Regions from separate parts of the Xenorhabdus littoralis genome, predicted to be linked through region 3. Evidence: predicted binding sites of a transcription regulator. Region 3 holds the regulator's gene; each other region holds the start of a gene.

Region 1 (4,298 bases), on a different contig from region 3:
ATTCTGTGCAATATCCAGCGTGATATTTTTCAGCGCGTGGAATTTGCCGTAATAGAAGTTCAGATCACGTACCTGAATTTTGCTTCCTGCAAGGTTGCTTGTTGCAATGCCATTAGCCTTATTCATCAGTGCTTTTCTCTACCTATATAAAATAACGAAATAAAATAACGACATAAAATAGCTATATAAAATATTAGTGCTTTTTCTTCGCAAACAGCACACGCGCCACAATGTTGATCAGCAGTACGCACAGTGTTATCAGTAAGACACCGGCCCATGCCAGTTGCTGCCAGTCGGAGAATGGACTCATGGCAAACTTGAAGATGGTGACAGGCAGATTCGCAATCGGCTGGCTGAGATCGGTACTCCAGAACTGATTGGAAAGCGATGTGAACAGCAGCGGGGCTGTTTCACCGGCGATACGGGCAATCGCCAGCAATACACCGGTGATAATGCCGGATATCGAGGCTTTCAGGGTGATGGCAGAAATCATTTTCCATTTCGGCGTCCCCAGAGCATAAGCCGCTTCCCGCAGATTATCCGGTACCAGTTTCAACATGTTCTCTGTTGTGCGGATAACGATGGGGATCTGCAACAGCGCCAGTGCAATCACGCCGGCCCAGCCAGAGAAATGTTGTACTTTTGCCACCACCACTGTGTAGACAAACAACCCGACAACAATCGAAGGTGCTGAGAGCAGAATATCGTTAATAAAGCGGATGGTTTCTGCCAACCACGAACGACGGCCGTATTCCGCCAGATAGACCCCCGCCATAATTCCCAGTGGAGTGCCGAATACAGTTGCCCAGAAGATAAGCAGGCCACTACCGACAATGGCGTTTGCCAATCCACCGCCTTCTGTGTTGGGCGGTGGCGTCATTTCGGTAAACAGCGCCAGTGACATACCATCAATGCCTTTGGTGACGGTGGAGAATAAGATCCAGCTCAACCAGAATAGACCGAATGCCATGGTTGCCATGGACAGCATCAACGCAATTCGGTTTTTCTGGCGTCGCCATGACTGCATGCGACGACGGCTTTTCATGTCCACTTCATTGATTGCACCAGCCAGATGTGGCGGTTGATTATTGGTAATTGTCATTTTTTTCAGCGCCCCTCATTTTTTGCCAGACGCATAATCATCAATTTTGACAATGCCAATACAATAAAGGTGATCACAAACAGGATCAGCCCCAACTCCATCAATGCAGCGGTATGCAGGCCAGATTCAGCCTCCGCAAATTCGTTCGCCAGCGCAGAAGTAATACTGTTCCCCGGCATGTACAGGGACAAGCTGTCAAGCTGGTAGGTGTTACCGATTATAAAGGTTACGGCCATCGTTTCTCCCAAAGCCCGGCCAAGCCCCAACATCACGCCGCCAATCACGCCGTTCCTGGTGTAAGGCAGGACAATATGCCAAATCACTTCCCATGTTGTACAACCGATCCCATAGGCTGACTCTTTCATCATGACAGGTGTTTGCTCAAACACATCACGCATGACAGAAGCGATATAGGGAATAACCATGATGGCGAGAATGATCCCCGCAGCCAGTATGCCGATTCCAAACGCGGGGCCGGAAAACAGTTCCCCTATAATGGGTATGCTCGATAACACATCACCAACGGGTTGCTGGAAATATGTGGCAAACAAGGGAGCAAAAATAAATAAACCCCACATGCCGTAAACGATACTGGGGATCGCTGCCAACAATTCAATAGCTATGCCCAAAGGACGCTTCAACCAGTTCGGTGCTAATTCCGTCAGAAACAAGGCAATGCCAAAACTCACCGGAACCGCAATAATCAGGGCAACTAATGATGTCATCAGTGTGCCGTAAATGGGCACTAATGCGCCAAACAGACCTGCGGGTGCATCCCAATCTTTGTTCCACAAAAAAGCAAAACCAAATGCCCGTATACTTGGCCAAGAAGCAGTTATCAGCGAAATGATAATGCCTCCGAGCAGGAATAAAGTCAGCAGCGCGGCTAATCTAACCAGAACGCTGAAAATCATGTCGCCATTTTTGCTTGGTGCTTTCAATGCCGTTTTACGTTCGGCCATACGCTGAATTCTCATTTTGGATGATATCCCCCTCGGAAGGGGGATATTTGACAGTGACTTATTTGTAATGCTGGCAGGCCATCAGCCATCAATATAACGGTTTGCCACTACTATCTTTGATGTTGCTCTTCCATGCTGCACGTACCTGACTGACAACTTCTTTCGGTAGAACGGCATAATCCAGATCTTTCGCCTGTTTTTTGCCTTTGTCGTAAGCCCAATCAAAGAATTTCAGGACTTCAGTGCCATTTGTGGCATTCGCCTGCTGTTTGTGAATGAGAATGAATGTCGTGGAGGTGATTGGCCAAGCGTTATCACCTTTTTGGTTTGTCAGATCCTGAGCAAAACTGCTGCTCCAGTCCGCACCTTTAGATGCTGCACTAAAGTTTTCAGCAGTCGGGGCAACGACTGAACCATCCGCTGAAACCAGCTTGGTGTAAGCGAGGCCATTTTGCTTCGCATAAGCATATTCAACGTAGCCAATCGAACCCGGCAGGCGTTGTACAAATGCAGCAATACCATCATTGCCTTTGCCACCCAGTCCGGTTGGCCATTTGACCGTAGTTCCCACGCTCACTTTTTCTTTCCACTCAGGGTTAACTTTGGCCAGATAACGGGTGAAAACGTAGGAAGTTCCTGAACCGTCGGCGCGCCGTACTACGGCAATATTTTGATCAGGGAGTTTGAGATCTGGGTTCAGTTTTACAATCGCCGGGTCATTCCATTTCTTAATATTCCCCAGATAGATATCACCGAGGGTTTTGCCATCCAGAATCAACTGGCCGGATTTGATGCCGGAAATATTCACGACCAGCACAATACCGCCGATGACGGTAGGAAACTGAAACAGGCCATCTTGCGCTAATTTTTGATCGGAAAGCGGCGCATCAGATGCACCAAAATCAACAGTATTGGCATTAACTTGCTTCACACCACCCGAAGAACCGATACCCTGATAATTGATTTTATTGCCGGTTTCTTTTTGATAAGAATCCGCCCACTGGGTATATACCGGTGCAGGAAATGTCGCACCTGCCCCCGTCAAGCTGATGGCGGCAAATGAAGACAGGGACGTCATGGCAAAAGCGGTAGCCATGATGCTCGCCACGGTGGTACGCATTAATTTCATACTCCCTCCTGCTGGGATACGCATCATTAATTAAAAACAAGTGTCAGATATCGTCCATCGACAATTTGGTTTTTAGGTTAAGAAATGGATCAGAGAGGAAAATAGGTGAATTCAATGACAGGAAAATGTATGAATTATGACATTTTTATGACAGGTGTTTTTCAACGAACCAATGAACAACTGTTTTCAGGCGGGATTTATTTTTTATTCATTTATTTTTTATTTCAATGGAATATATGCGCGAATAGATAATCCCCGCTTTTCACTTTCCCCCACTTCAATATATCCTCCGTGGATATCAATGATGCGACTGATGATTGCCAACCCCAGTCCTACGCCCCGATGATTATGGTGAATATTATTGTGAGTATTGCGGGCCTGCTCTCGCTGCATAAACGGCTGGAACAGAATAGCAGCTTCTTCTTTCGTCATGCCGGTGCCGTTATCTTCTACCTGAAACCAGCCGAATTTTTCGGTTGAGCCACTGCTGATCCGAATCCATCCATTGCCATAACGCAGAGCATTAGTGAACATATTGGCCAAAACACGCTGAATGGAAAGTGAATTGGCCAAAATGAAAATGGATTGGGTAGACAGGTGATTTTCGACATTCGCCGTACAGCGCTGCTCTTTCTCAATGACGGCTTCAAGCAGCCCATTCAACTCACAACAGACCATCGGCACATCCTGCCCTGCGCGCTGATAGTCAATGAATTGATCGATAATGGCGTTGCATTCCTCAATATCCCGATGGATGGATTCTGCGAGAAAATCCTCTTTTTCTCCCATCATTTCCATCGCCAGCCTAATACGGGTGAGCGGAGTGCGTAAGTCATGACTCACTCCGGCTATTAATACTGCACGCTCACTTTCCTGTGCTTCCAGTGATCGTTTCTGGATATGGAGATACCACCAGAATGCCGTAAATACTGACCATGCCGCCGTAAAAACCCCGATAAAAATATAAGGAAGCAAGACATTGAATGAGAGTGTTTCCATCCTCATCAACAGCCGGGCAACCAAATAGCTGACCAGCAAGCTGCCCAGCATTATCACCAGAGTCAAATACAGCAGCCTTTTCATACTTGGCTTCCATCAGGAACAA
Region 2 (4,298 bases), on a different contig from region 3:
TGTGTTCTATGTTCAGGGTTATTCGGGTTTTGGTGTGACACCGAGCCACATTATTTGCAAGATTTTGGCTGAGGGGATGAGCGAAGGCTCTGATCGTTACTCGTTGCTGAGTTCGATTCCACATCTCAATGTTATCGGGAAAGATAAATTGAGAAATGTCCTTTTCTCTGCTGGCAAGATTTGGCACCAAGCTTCAGGTTATTGGGCGGGGCGTCTGTAATTTTATCTTTGTTTCGTGTTTTTCTTTTCTTCATTTTTGAACGGTATTGTTTGAACGGTAAATACTGAAAGGTAAAAGTCATGATAAAACCATTAATGTTAGATAAAGCACTTCCTGAATTAATGCCAATCGGCAGTGTCACCAATCTTGGTTCTACTGTGGTGGAAGGTGATCCACAGGCGAGTGGAGCCATGATCCACGGAGAGCCAACGGATAATCTGACCTGCGGTATTTTTGCCTGTACTAAAGGTAAATTCAAAATGACTTATCCCTTTGACGAAATGGCAACAGTTCATGAAGGTTCCGTGAAATTGACTGATGTCAAAACAGGCGTGACGATTGAATATCATAAAGGTGATTCGTGGTTTGCAGCAAAAGGGACTGAAGTATTGTGGGACATTACGAGTGAGCGTTTCGTCAAACATTATATGGCTTGTATAAATGGGCAAATGCCCGGCTAGACAGAGGAAGATATGATGAGTGAAATTAATTTGCTGGAGTCCGTTACGGCTTTTCTGCAACGTACTCACGGTCATTATATAAATGGAGTCTCTGTTCTTGGTCAGGGAAATGAAACTTTCTCTATCGTTAATCCTGCTTCTGGTGAAACAATCGCTACGGTTAATCAAGGAGTAGAGGCAGAAATTAATCAGGCAATGCAGGCGGCATCAGACGCTTTTCACGGTGTATGGGCACAAACGTCTCCTCTGGAACGGGGAAATTGTCTGAACCGACTGGCTGATTTGCTGCAAAAAAATGGCGAAGAGTTGGCCCAACTGGAAAGTTTATGTTCCGGTAAACCCATCCAATTATCCCGCATGTTGGATGTGGGAGCATCCGCCGATTATCTGCGTTATTTTGCAGGATGGTCGAGCAAAATCAGTGGTGAAACACTGAATGTTTCATTGCCATCGTTTAAAGGGGAGAAATATACCGCCTTTACCCGTCGCGAACCCATAGGAGTTGTTGTCGGAATTATTCCGTGGAATTTCTCCATCATGATTGCTATCTGGAAATTGGGTGCAGCACTTGCCAGTGGTTGTACGATAGTGCTCAAGCCCAGCGAATATACCCCTTTAACCCTACTTCGTGTTGCTGAACTGGCAAAAGAGGCAGGTATCCCAGATGGTGTTATCAATATCATCAATGGTTCAGGCGCTCGTCTTGGATCATCCCTGATTGGCCATCCTCAATGTGCCAAAGTCACTTTCACAGGATCTGTTCCAACGGGAATAAGCGTTGGGAAGTTGGCTTTGGGACAGGGGTTGAAGCGCACGACATTAGAGCTTGGCGGAAAAAACGCAGCCGCTTTCCTGGCTGATATGACCGTTGAAAGAATTGTCGATGGCATATTGGAAGCGGGATATGTGTATCAGGGACAAATTTGTGCAGCTGCGGAACGTTTCTATATTCCATCAGTTCATATAGAAGCGGTTCTGGAATTACTCTCTGAGCGTTTGTCCGCAATGAAAATAGGCTCTCCTCTTGATGAATCAACCGAGATGGGGCCATTGGCAAACAGGGAGCATTACGAAAAAATCCTCTCTTTGTTTGAGAAAGCGCGCCAAGAAGGTTGTGAAATTGTCTACGGAGGCCATGCACTGGAAGGGCCGGGATATTTTGTCGCTCCAACGATAGTCAGGGCAAAGAGTACCGAAGACACGTTAATGAAAGAAGAGACATTCGGGCCGATTGGCGCTTTCCTCAGTTACGACGATGAGGAAGAGTTAATTGGCATGATGAATGATACGCCATTTGGTTTATCTGCCAGTTTGTGGACTAATGATTTGAGCAAAGCGATGCGTATGATCCCTCGTATTGACGCGGGTATTTTATGGATCAACATGCATACATTATTAGATCCCTCGGTTCCATTCGGTGGTATGAAATCTTCAGGAATTGGCCGCGAGTTTGGTAGTGCATTCATTGAACACTATACAGAACTGAAATCAGTCATGATGCGTTATTGATGAAATAGAGTCGCTGTATAGGCAAAGCGCTATTGATGGAGCGTTGCACGGTCTTTGGCTGCTGTAGCGTTCTGCTTTATTGTTTCTTTGCAAAAACATGTCTTGTCATAAGAATGTCGTCACTGGTTCAAATAACTGTCATGTGACATATCTATTATCCAAGCAACTCAAGATGATAATTGTTAATTCTATTTATCCGGTCTGATTGCAAGGAAAACCCTATGTCGCGTAATTATGAAAAAAAGCTGCTTGCTATTGTGGTTTCTGCACTGATATCAGGAATGACTGTTCCTGCATGGGCTGCCAGCGAGTCAAATCACATTATGGCACAACAGCGTACAGCACAAGGCAATATTACCGAATTTGGTGGTGCCCGTCGTTTGAAGCAGGATCAAACAGAGGCACTTAAAGCCGCCTTGGGCAGTCACAAAGCGAAGAATGTGATTCTGTTTATCGGCGATGGTATGGGGGACTCTGAGATTACCATTGCCCGTAATTACGCCGAAGGGGCAGGCGGATCTTTGCAAGGAATCGATGCCTTGCCATTTACCGGGCAATATACCCACTATTCGCTGGATAAAAAAACGCAAAAACCCAACTATGTTACCGATTCAGCGGCTTCTGCCACGGCTTGGGCTACAGGCGTAAAAACCTACAATGGGGCGTTAGGTATTGATGTTTTTGGCAACGCTCATCAATCTCTTTTAGAACTGGCTAAAAAGAACGGTAAAGCAACGGGGAACGTTACTACGTCTGAAATTCAGGATGCAACTCCAGCGGCTTTATATGCCCATATCATGAATCGTAAATGCTACGGCCCGGAAGAAACGTCGAAGAAATGTTCGGGCGATGCCTTAGAAAATGGTGGTAAAGGCTCTATTACGGAGCAATTACTGGTCGCTCGCGCTGATGTGACTTTAGGGGGAGGATCAAAATCATTTACCCAACAATCGGTAATGGGAATTAATAAAGGAAAAACATTGCAGCAGCAGGCACTGGAACAAGGTTATCAATGGGTAACCGATGAAAAATCGCTGGTGGCTATTAAAAGCGTTGATCAGCAAAGTCCTTTGTTAGGTTTGTTCCATGGTGGAAATATGGATGTGGCATGGGAAGGACCAAAAGCGGTTTATCACGGAAATATCAATGAGAAACCCGTGAAGTGCGAAGTGAATTCAAAATTAGATCCCAACGCACCGACTTTGGCACAGATGACAGAAAAGGCCATTGATTTACTCAAAGAAAATAAAAATGGTTTTTTCCTGCAAGTAGAAAGCGCTTCGATTGATAAACAGGATCATAATGCGAATCCTTGTGCGCAAATTGGTGAAACTGTCGCTTTAGATAAGGCCGTACAAGTTGGTCTTAAATTTGCGAAAGAGCATGGAGATACTTTAGTGATTGTTACGGCTGATCATGCTCATTCCAGCCAGATTATTGAGCCGGATGTTAAATCACCCGGTTTAACCCGCTCGCTGATTACTAAAGATGGGGCAGTCATGACAGTAAACTACGGTAATTCAGAAGGAGACAGTCAAGAGCACACCGGGACACAGTTACGTGTTGCCGCTTATGGCCCACATGCTGCCAATGTTGTGGGTTTGACTGATCAAACGGATCTGTTCTTTACCATACGTGATGCGATGAATTTGAAACAATAATTTCTGTCATTTATTTTCTGCGTATGATTAAATTGCCACTATACTTGATATTGATAATCATTATCATTTGATGTGGGGTTTATTATGAGTAGATTTTATTATGATTAGTGCAAAGCGGAGCTTAAAGCTGATCTTTTGGCAAAGCATGACGGGATTCTGGGGAATACTGTTATCCAGCCTGATCGTCTCTGCGTTAGTTGTGTCAGTATTAGCCCTTGCGGGAGCAGGAGTCGAACAGTTTAAAATCAGTATTCAGGTCGCTCTGCTTCTGACGCTTGTATTACTGTTACATCGCAATGCACGTCATTTCTTGTTGTTCCCTGCCGGTATTGCCGTTATGTGCAGCTTGTTTGGCAGCTTCCGTTATCTGGGATATTTTTAAAGCAAATGAATGCTTAGCCAATGCTCAGTAAAGAGGATTAAACAAGGAAAATTAAGGAAACAGAA
Region 3 (4,298 bases):
CCGAACACCATTGCGGCCAGTGTATCCATGGTCAGATAACCATTCACAAAACCATTTGAGAATGGCGTTTCCTGATAGCGTTGAACAGCAGGAATAGGGCTACCAGCAGGCCACAGCAGCGCAGCGATACCCAGAATTGCCAGAGACAGAATTTTGATTGGAGCCAGTATATGCCCAATGGTATCCAGCAATTTTCCCGGATACAGTGAAATCAGGATCACCAATGAAAAATAAATAACACTATAGATGAATAGAGGAAGATCACCAGTTCCGGTGAGTGGTGCAATTCCCAGCTGAAAAGAAACCGTTGCTGTTCTGGGTGTTGCAAACAGCGGGCCAACAGCCATATAGCAGATAGTCGCCAGAATCAAACCTGCGGTTTTACCAATCGGAGAGCTAAGCGCTTCAATGCCACCGCCAACTTTTGCCAACGCAATCACAGTAATGACTGGCAGGCCAACAGCAGTTAGCAAGAAGCCAAGAGCTGCGGTCCAAACATGTTCTCCCGCTTGCAAGCCAACCATAGGCGGAAAAATGATATTTCCCGCACCAACGAACAAGGCAAAGGTCATAAAACCTAATGCCCAAATATCCTTAGATGATAAACGGTATGCCATAATGATTATTAATGTATGATTGCCAAAAGAATTGCATATGCGATAGCAAGTATCACAAATACTTGAATTTTCACTGGCGAGACTGAATTCTGATTTAACAGTCAGTGATCAATATAATATTCACTGATAATCGCAAGATACAGAATGATAGTGGTAATTACAGCTAGAATCGCCAACAACTGCCCCCAAGTAAAACTTTTATAGTGCCAAAAGGCAAGCGGCAATCCAAAAACCAGAACAATATTTCAAACTAATTTTTAAAATTAGTGGTTATGGTTATCTATCACTGAATACACCCTATATGATTTGTACTTTTTACATCCACATTGATTAATAAATAATTTTTTATCGGTATTGTTACCATTTAACTTCCTTAAACTTATCATTTTTTAATCAAATTATTTTTGTCGGACACAATCAGCCGGGATGCCAATAGGAAACTAAAAGTAGAACCTTTTCCTAATACGCTCGAAATATCGAGATGGGTATTATAGTGATGCAACGCATGTTTCACTATCGCAAGCCCTAATCCATTCCCTCCTGTTTGCCGCGAGCGGGCACGATCAACACGATAAAAACGTTCTGTCAGGCGTGGCAAATGCTCTATGCTAATTCCGCCGCCATTATCTTCCACTTTAAATAGCGCTCCCTGAGGGACACTGCGCCAACTAACCTCAATCCGTGTTTCTGCCGGAGTGTGATTAATCGCGTTATAAACAAGGTTCGACATGGCACTGCGCAATTGCTCTTCATTCCCGAAAACTCTCAATTTTTTATCAATATTAAATACAATGTCGTACTGGTTATGACCTAAAGCCACCGCTTCCTGCTGCAATAATTTTAATATCATTGGAACATCAACCACCTTATTCATATCCACTTGTGGCCCCACTTCAATTTTAGAAAGATGCAGCAGTTGCGTAACCAGACTATCCATTCGCCGGATTTGCTCTTGCATCGTACCGACCGCTTTCTGGTTGACCTTACTGTTCAGCTCCTGACCATCCATCATCTCCAGATAGCCTTGCAGTACAGTGAGTGGTGTCTTGAGTTCATGGCTGACATTGGCGAAAAAATCCCGGCGGGAATTTTCCAGCAATCGCTTTTGGGTAATATCACGAGCCACCATCAATAACTGCCTTTCTGAATAAGGCATGATCCGGAATTCCACCATATTGCCGTTGTTCAATTCGATGGTTAAAGGACGGGAAAAATCACTCGCGATGATATAGCGACTGAAATCGGGATAACGAAGTAAGTTGAAAATATGCTGCCCATTATCTTCCGGCCAGCGAAACCCCAGTAAATGCTGGGCCAGACGGTTGCACCAGAAAATATTGCCTTCCGTGGTCATCATCACGATGGCATCCGGCAGCGACTCTGCACCACTACGGAATCGCTTTATCAATAACGCAAGCTCACGACGTCGTTTGCGATTGCGCTGCTGCATTTGGTAAATACCATAAAAGATGGGTTCCCATCCACCTTGCCCCGCAGGGGGGAGCATACTGCGATCCAACCATAGCCAATCGGATAGTTTCAGCAAATTATAACCATGCCACACCAAAGCTAAAAATAGCGCAATAACCAGCAACCATGCTAAATAACCAACAAAAAGAGACAAAATGACCGCAGGAAAGCAGAAAAACACGAGTCCCAATACCAATTTTTTCCAAGATAAACGTTCAAGCACGCTATTTTCTCCGGCATGAAAACATTAGGAACGAGAACCATCAATGACGGGTAGAAAAGCGATATCCTGTACCACGAACAGTCTGCACCATTTTATCGTGCTCTCCGACTTCCAGAGCCTTGCGAAGACGCCTGATATGGACATCAACAGTACGATCTTCTACATAAACATTCGTTCCCCACACATAATTGAGTAACTGTTCGCGGCTATAGACCCGCTCCGGGTGTGTCATGAAAAAATGGAGGAGTTTGAATTCGGTTGGTCCCATTTCCACATCCTGCCCCTGACTGGAAACGCGATGAGATAATGGGTTCAGTATTAACCCTTCCATATCAATAATATCTTCCGCTTCCATAGGCGCAATACGACGCAGGACCGCTTTGACTCGTGCGATCAATTCATTGGGTGAAAAAGGCTTGGTGATATAATCATCCGCCCCGACATCAAGGCCACGCACCCGATCCTCTTCTTCTGCGCGAGCAGTCACCATAATGACAGGAATCGTCTTGGTATTATTATCGTGCTTCATTTGCTTAATAAGCTGAATTCCCGAACCACCGGGAATCATCCAGTCCAATAACACCAAATCAGGATAAGGCTCTGACAAACGCCTTATTGCTGTATCGTAATCTTCGGCTTCAACAGTCTGATAACCGTTTTGCTCCAGTACAAAACAAACCATTTCACGAATCGGCACTTCATCTTCAACTACCAAAATACGTTTAACCATGGTCAATCCTGTCAATATTATTGAAGTCAGAGAGATTTACTTTAGGTCATTATGAGTCAATTTTATGACAATTTTATGAAAACCCTTATCTCTCAATCAGCAAGCTGCAACCTGACTCGCAGAAAATGTATTACACCTTTGTCATATTTCATTTTGAATGCGAATCGTCTCGAAAATTCAATAATGGGAGCTGAATTACACAGGACATCCTTCACGCACCCATTATAATTAGCGCTTATAATGAGCGGACCACACCGGCAATGGCAGGAAAACATGCGAATCATTCATACATCCGACTGGCATCTTGGCCAGCACTTCTTTACCAAAAGCCGTGCCGCAGAGCATAAGCAATTTTTGCAGTGGCTTATTGCACAAATCATGCAGCATCAGGTTGATGCACTGATTATTGCCGGAGATATTTTTGATACAGGCGCTCCGCCCAGTTATGCCCGTGAGCTTTATAACCAATTCATCGTCGCCCTACAGCCTACAGGCTGCCAGCTTGTTATTCTTGGGGGTAACCATGATTCAGTTGCTACGCTCAATGAGTCAAAAGCCCTGCTCTCCTACCTGAATACAACAGTGATCGCCCATGCTGACACTGAAGAAATAGAGCAACAAATAAAAGTATTGAATAACCGGGACGGCAATGCGGGAGCAATTCTTTGCGCGATCCCTTACCTCCGTCCACGAGACATCATGACCAGTAAGGCGGGGCAATCAGGTATACAAAAACAGCACGCGCTACAGGATGCCATTACCGAATACTATCACCAGCTCCATCAACGAGCCTGCGCATTGCGAGAAAAAATGGGTCAGCCACTGCCGATTATTGCCACAGGGCACCTCACTACTGTGGGGGCTTCCACGACAGATTCCGTTCGAGATATTTACATTGGCACATTGGATGCTTTCCCCGCCCAAGCTTTCCCCCCGGCCGATTACATCGCACTGGGGCATATCCACCGACCACAAGTTATCGGTAAATCGGAGCATGTTCGTTACAGTGGCTCTCCTATTCCGCTGAGTTTTGATGAAGTGGGTCAGGAAAAAAGTGTCTGCTTAGTTGACTTCAGGGCTGACAAACTCGATTGCATCACGCTTTTGCCGATCCCTCGTTATCAGCCAATGCAGGTTATTCGTGGCGATTTGAAACAAATAGAAAAACAATTACAGGTTTTCAAGGATTATCAAGGAGAGCGTCCTGTCTGGTTGGATATTGAAGTGGCGACACAAGATTACCTACACGATATCCAAA

Evidence for each region. Region 3 encodes PhoB, which activates phosphate uptake and scavenging genes when phosphate is short. Its sites were predicted from a motif close to CTGTCATAAAACTGNCNNAT; they were not measured.
Region 1: a site for PhoB is predicted at 3,328-3,347, ahead of pstS (phosphate ABC transporter substrate-binding protein PstS). Genes of this name have one in related genera too.
Region 2: a site for PhoB is predicted at 2,293-2,312, ahead of phoA (alkaline phosphatase). Genes of this name have one in related genera too.

The regions. Positions count from the first base shown of each region.
Region 1 is NZ_VCDP01000017.1:55,715-60,012, reverse strand. It holds gene pstB (phosphate ABC transporter ATP-binding protein PstB) at 1-126, opposite strand, end outside; gene pstA (phosphate ABC transporter permease PstA) at 194-1,102, opposite strand; gene pstC (phosphate ABC transporter permease PstC) at 1,108-2,064, opposite strand; gene pstS (phosphate ABC transporter substrate-binding protein PstS) at 2,153-3,193, opposite strand; gene FE394_RS05655 (ATP-binding protein) at 3,413-4,276, opposite strand; gene ompR (osmolarity response regulator transcription factor OmpR) at 4,273-4,298, opposite strand, start outside.
Region 2 is NZ_VCDP01000099.1:194-4,491, reverse strand. It holds gene FE394_RS17280 (NAD(P)/FAD-dependent oxidoreductase) at 1-220, shown strand, start outside; gene FE394_RS17275 (cupin domain-containing protein) at 301-681, shown strand; gene FE394_RS17270 (aldehyde dehydrogenase family protein) at 697-2,190, shown strand; gene phoA (alkaline phosphatase) at 2,412-3,851, shown strand; gene FE394_RS17260 (DUF1435 family protein) at 3,952-4,233, shown strand.
Region 3 is NZ_VCDP01000025.1:117,608-121,905, reverse strand. It holds gene brnQ (branched-chain amino acid transport system II carrier protein) at 1-617, opposite strand, end outside; gene phoR (phosphate regulon sensor histidine kinase PhoR) at 1,000-2,310, opposite strand; gene phoB (phosphate regulon transcriptional regulator PhoB) at 2,351-3,040, opposite strand; gene sbcD (exonuclease subunit SbcD) at 3,314-4,298, shown strand, end outside.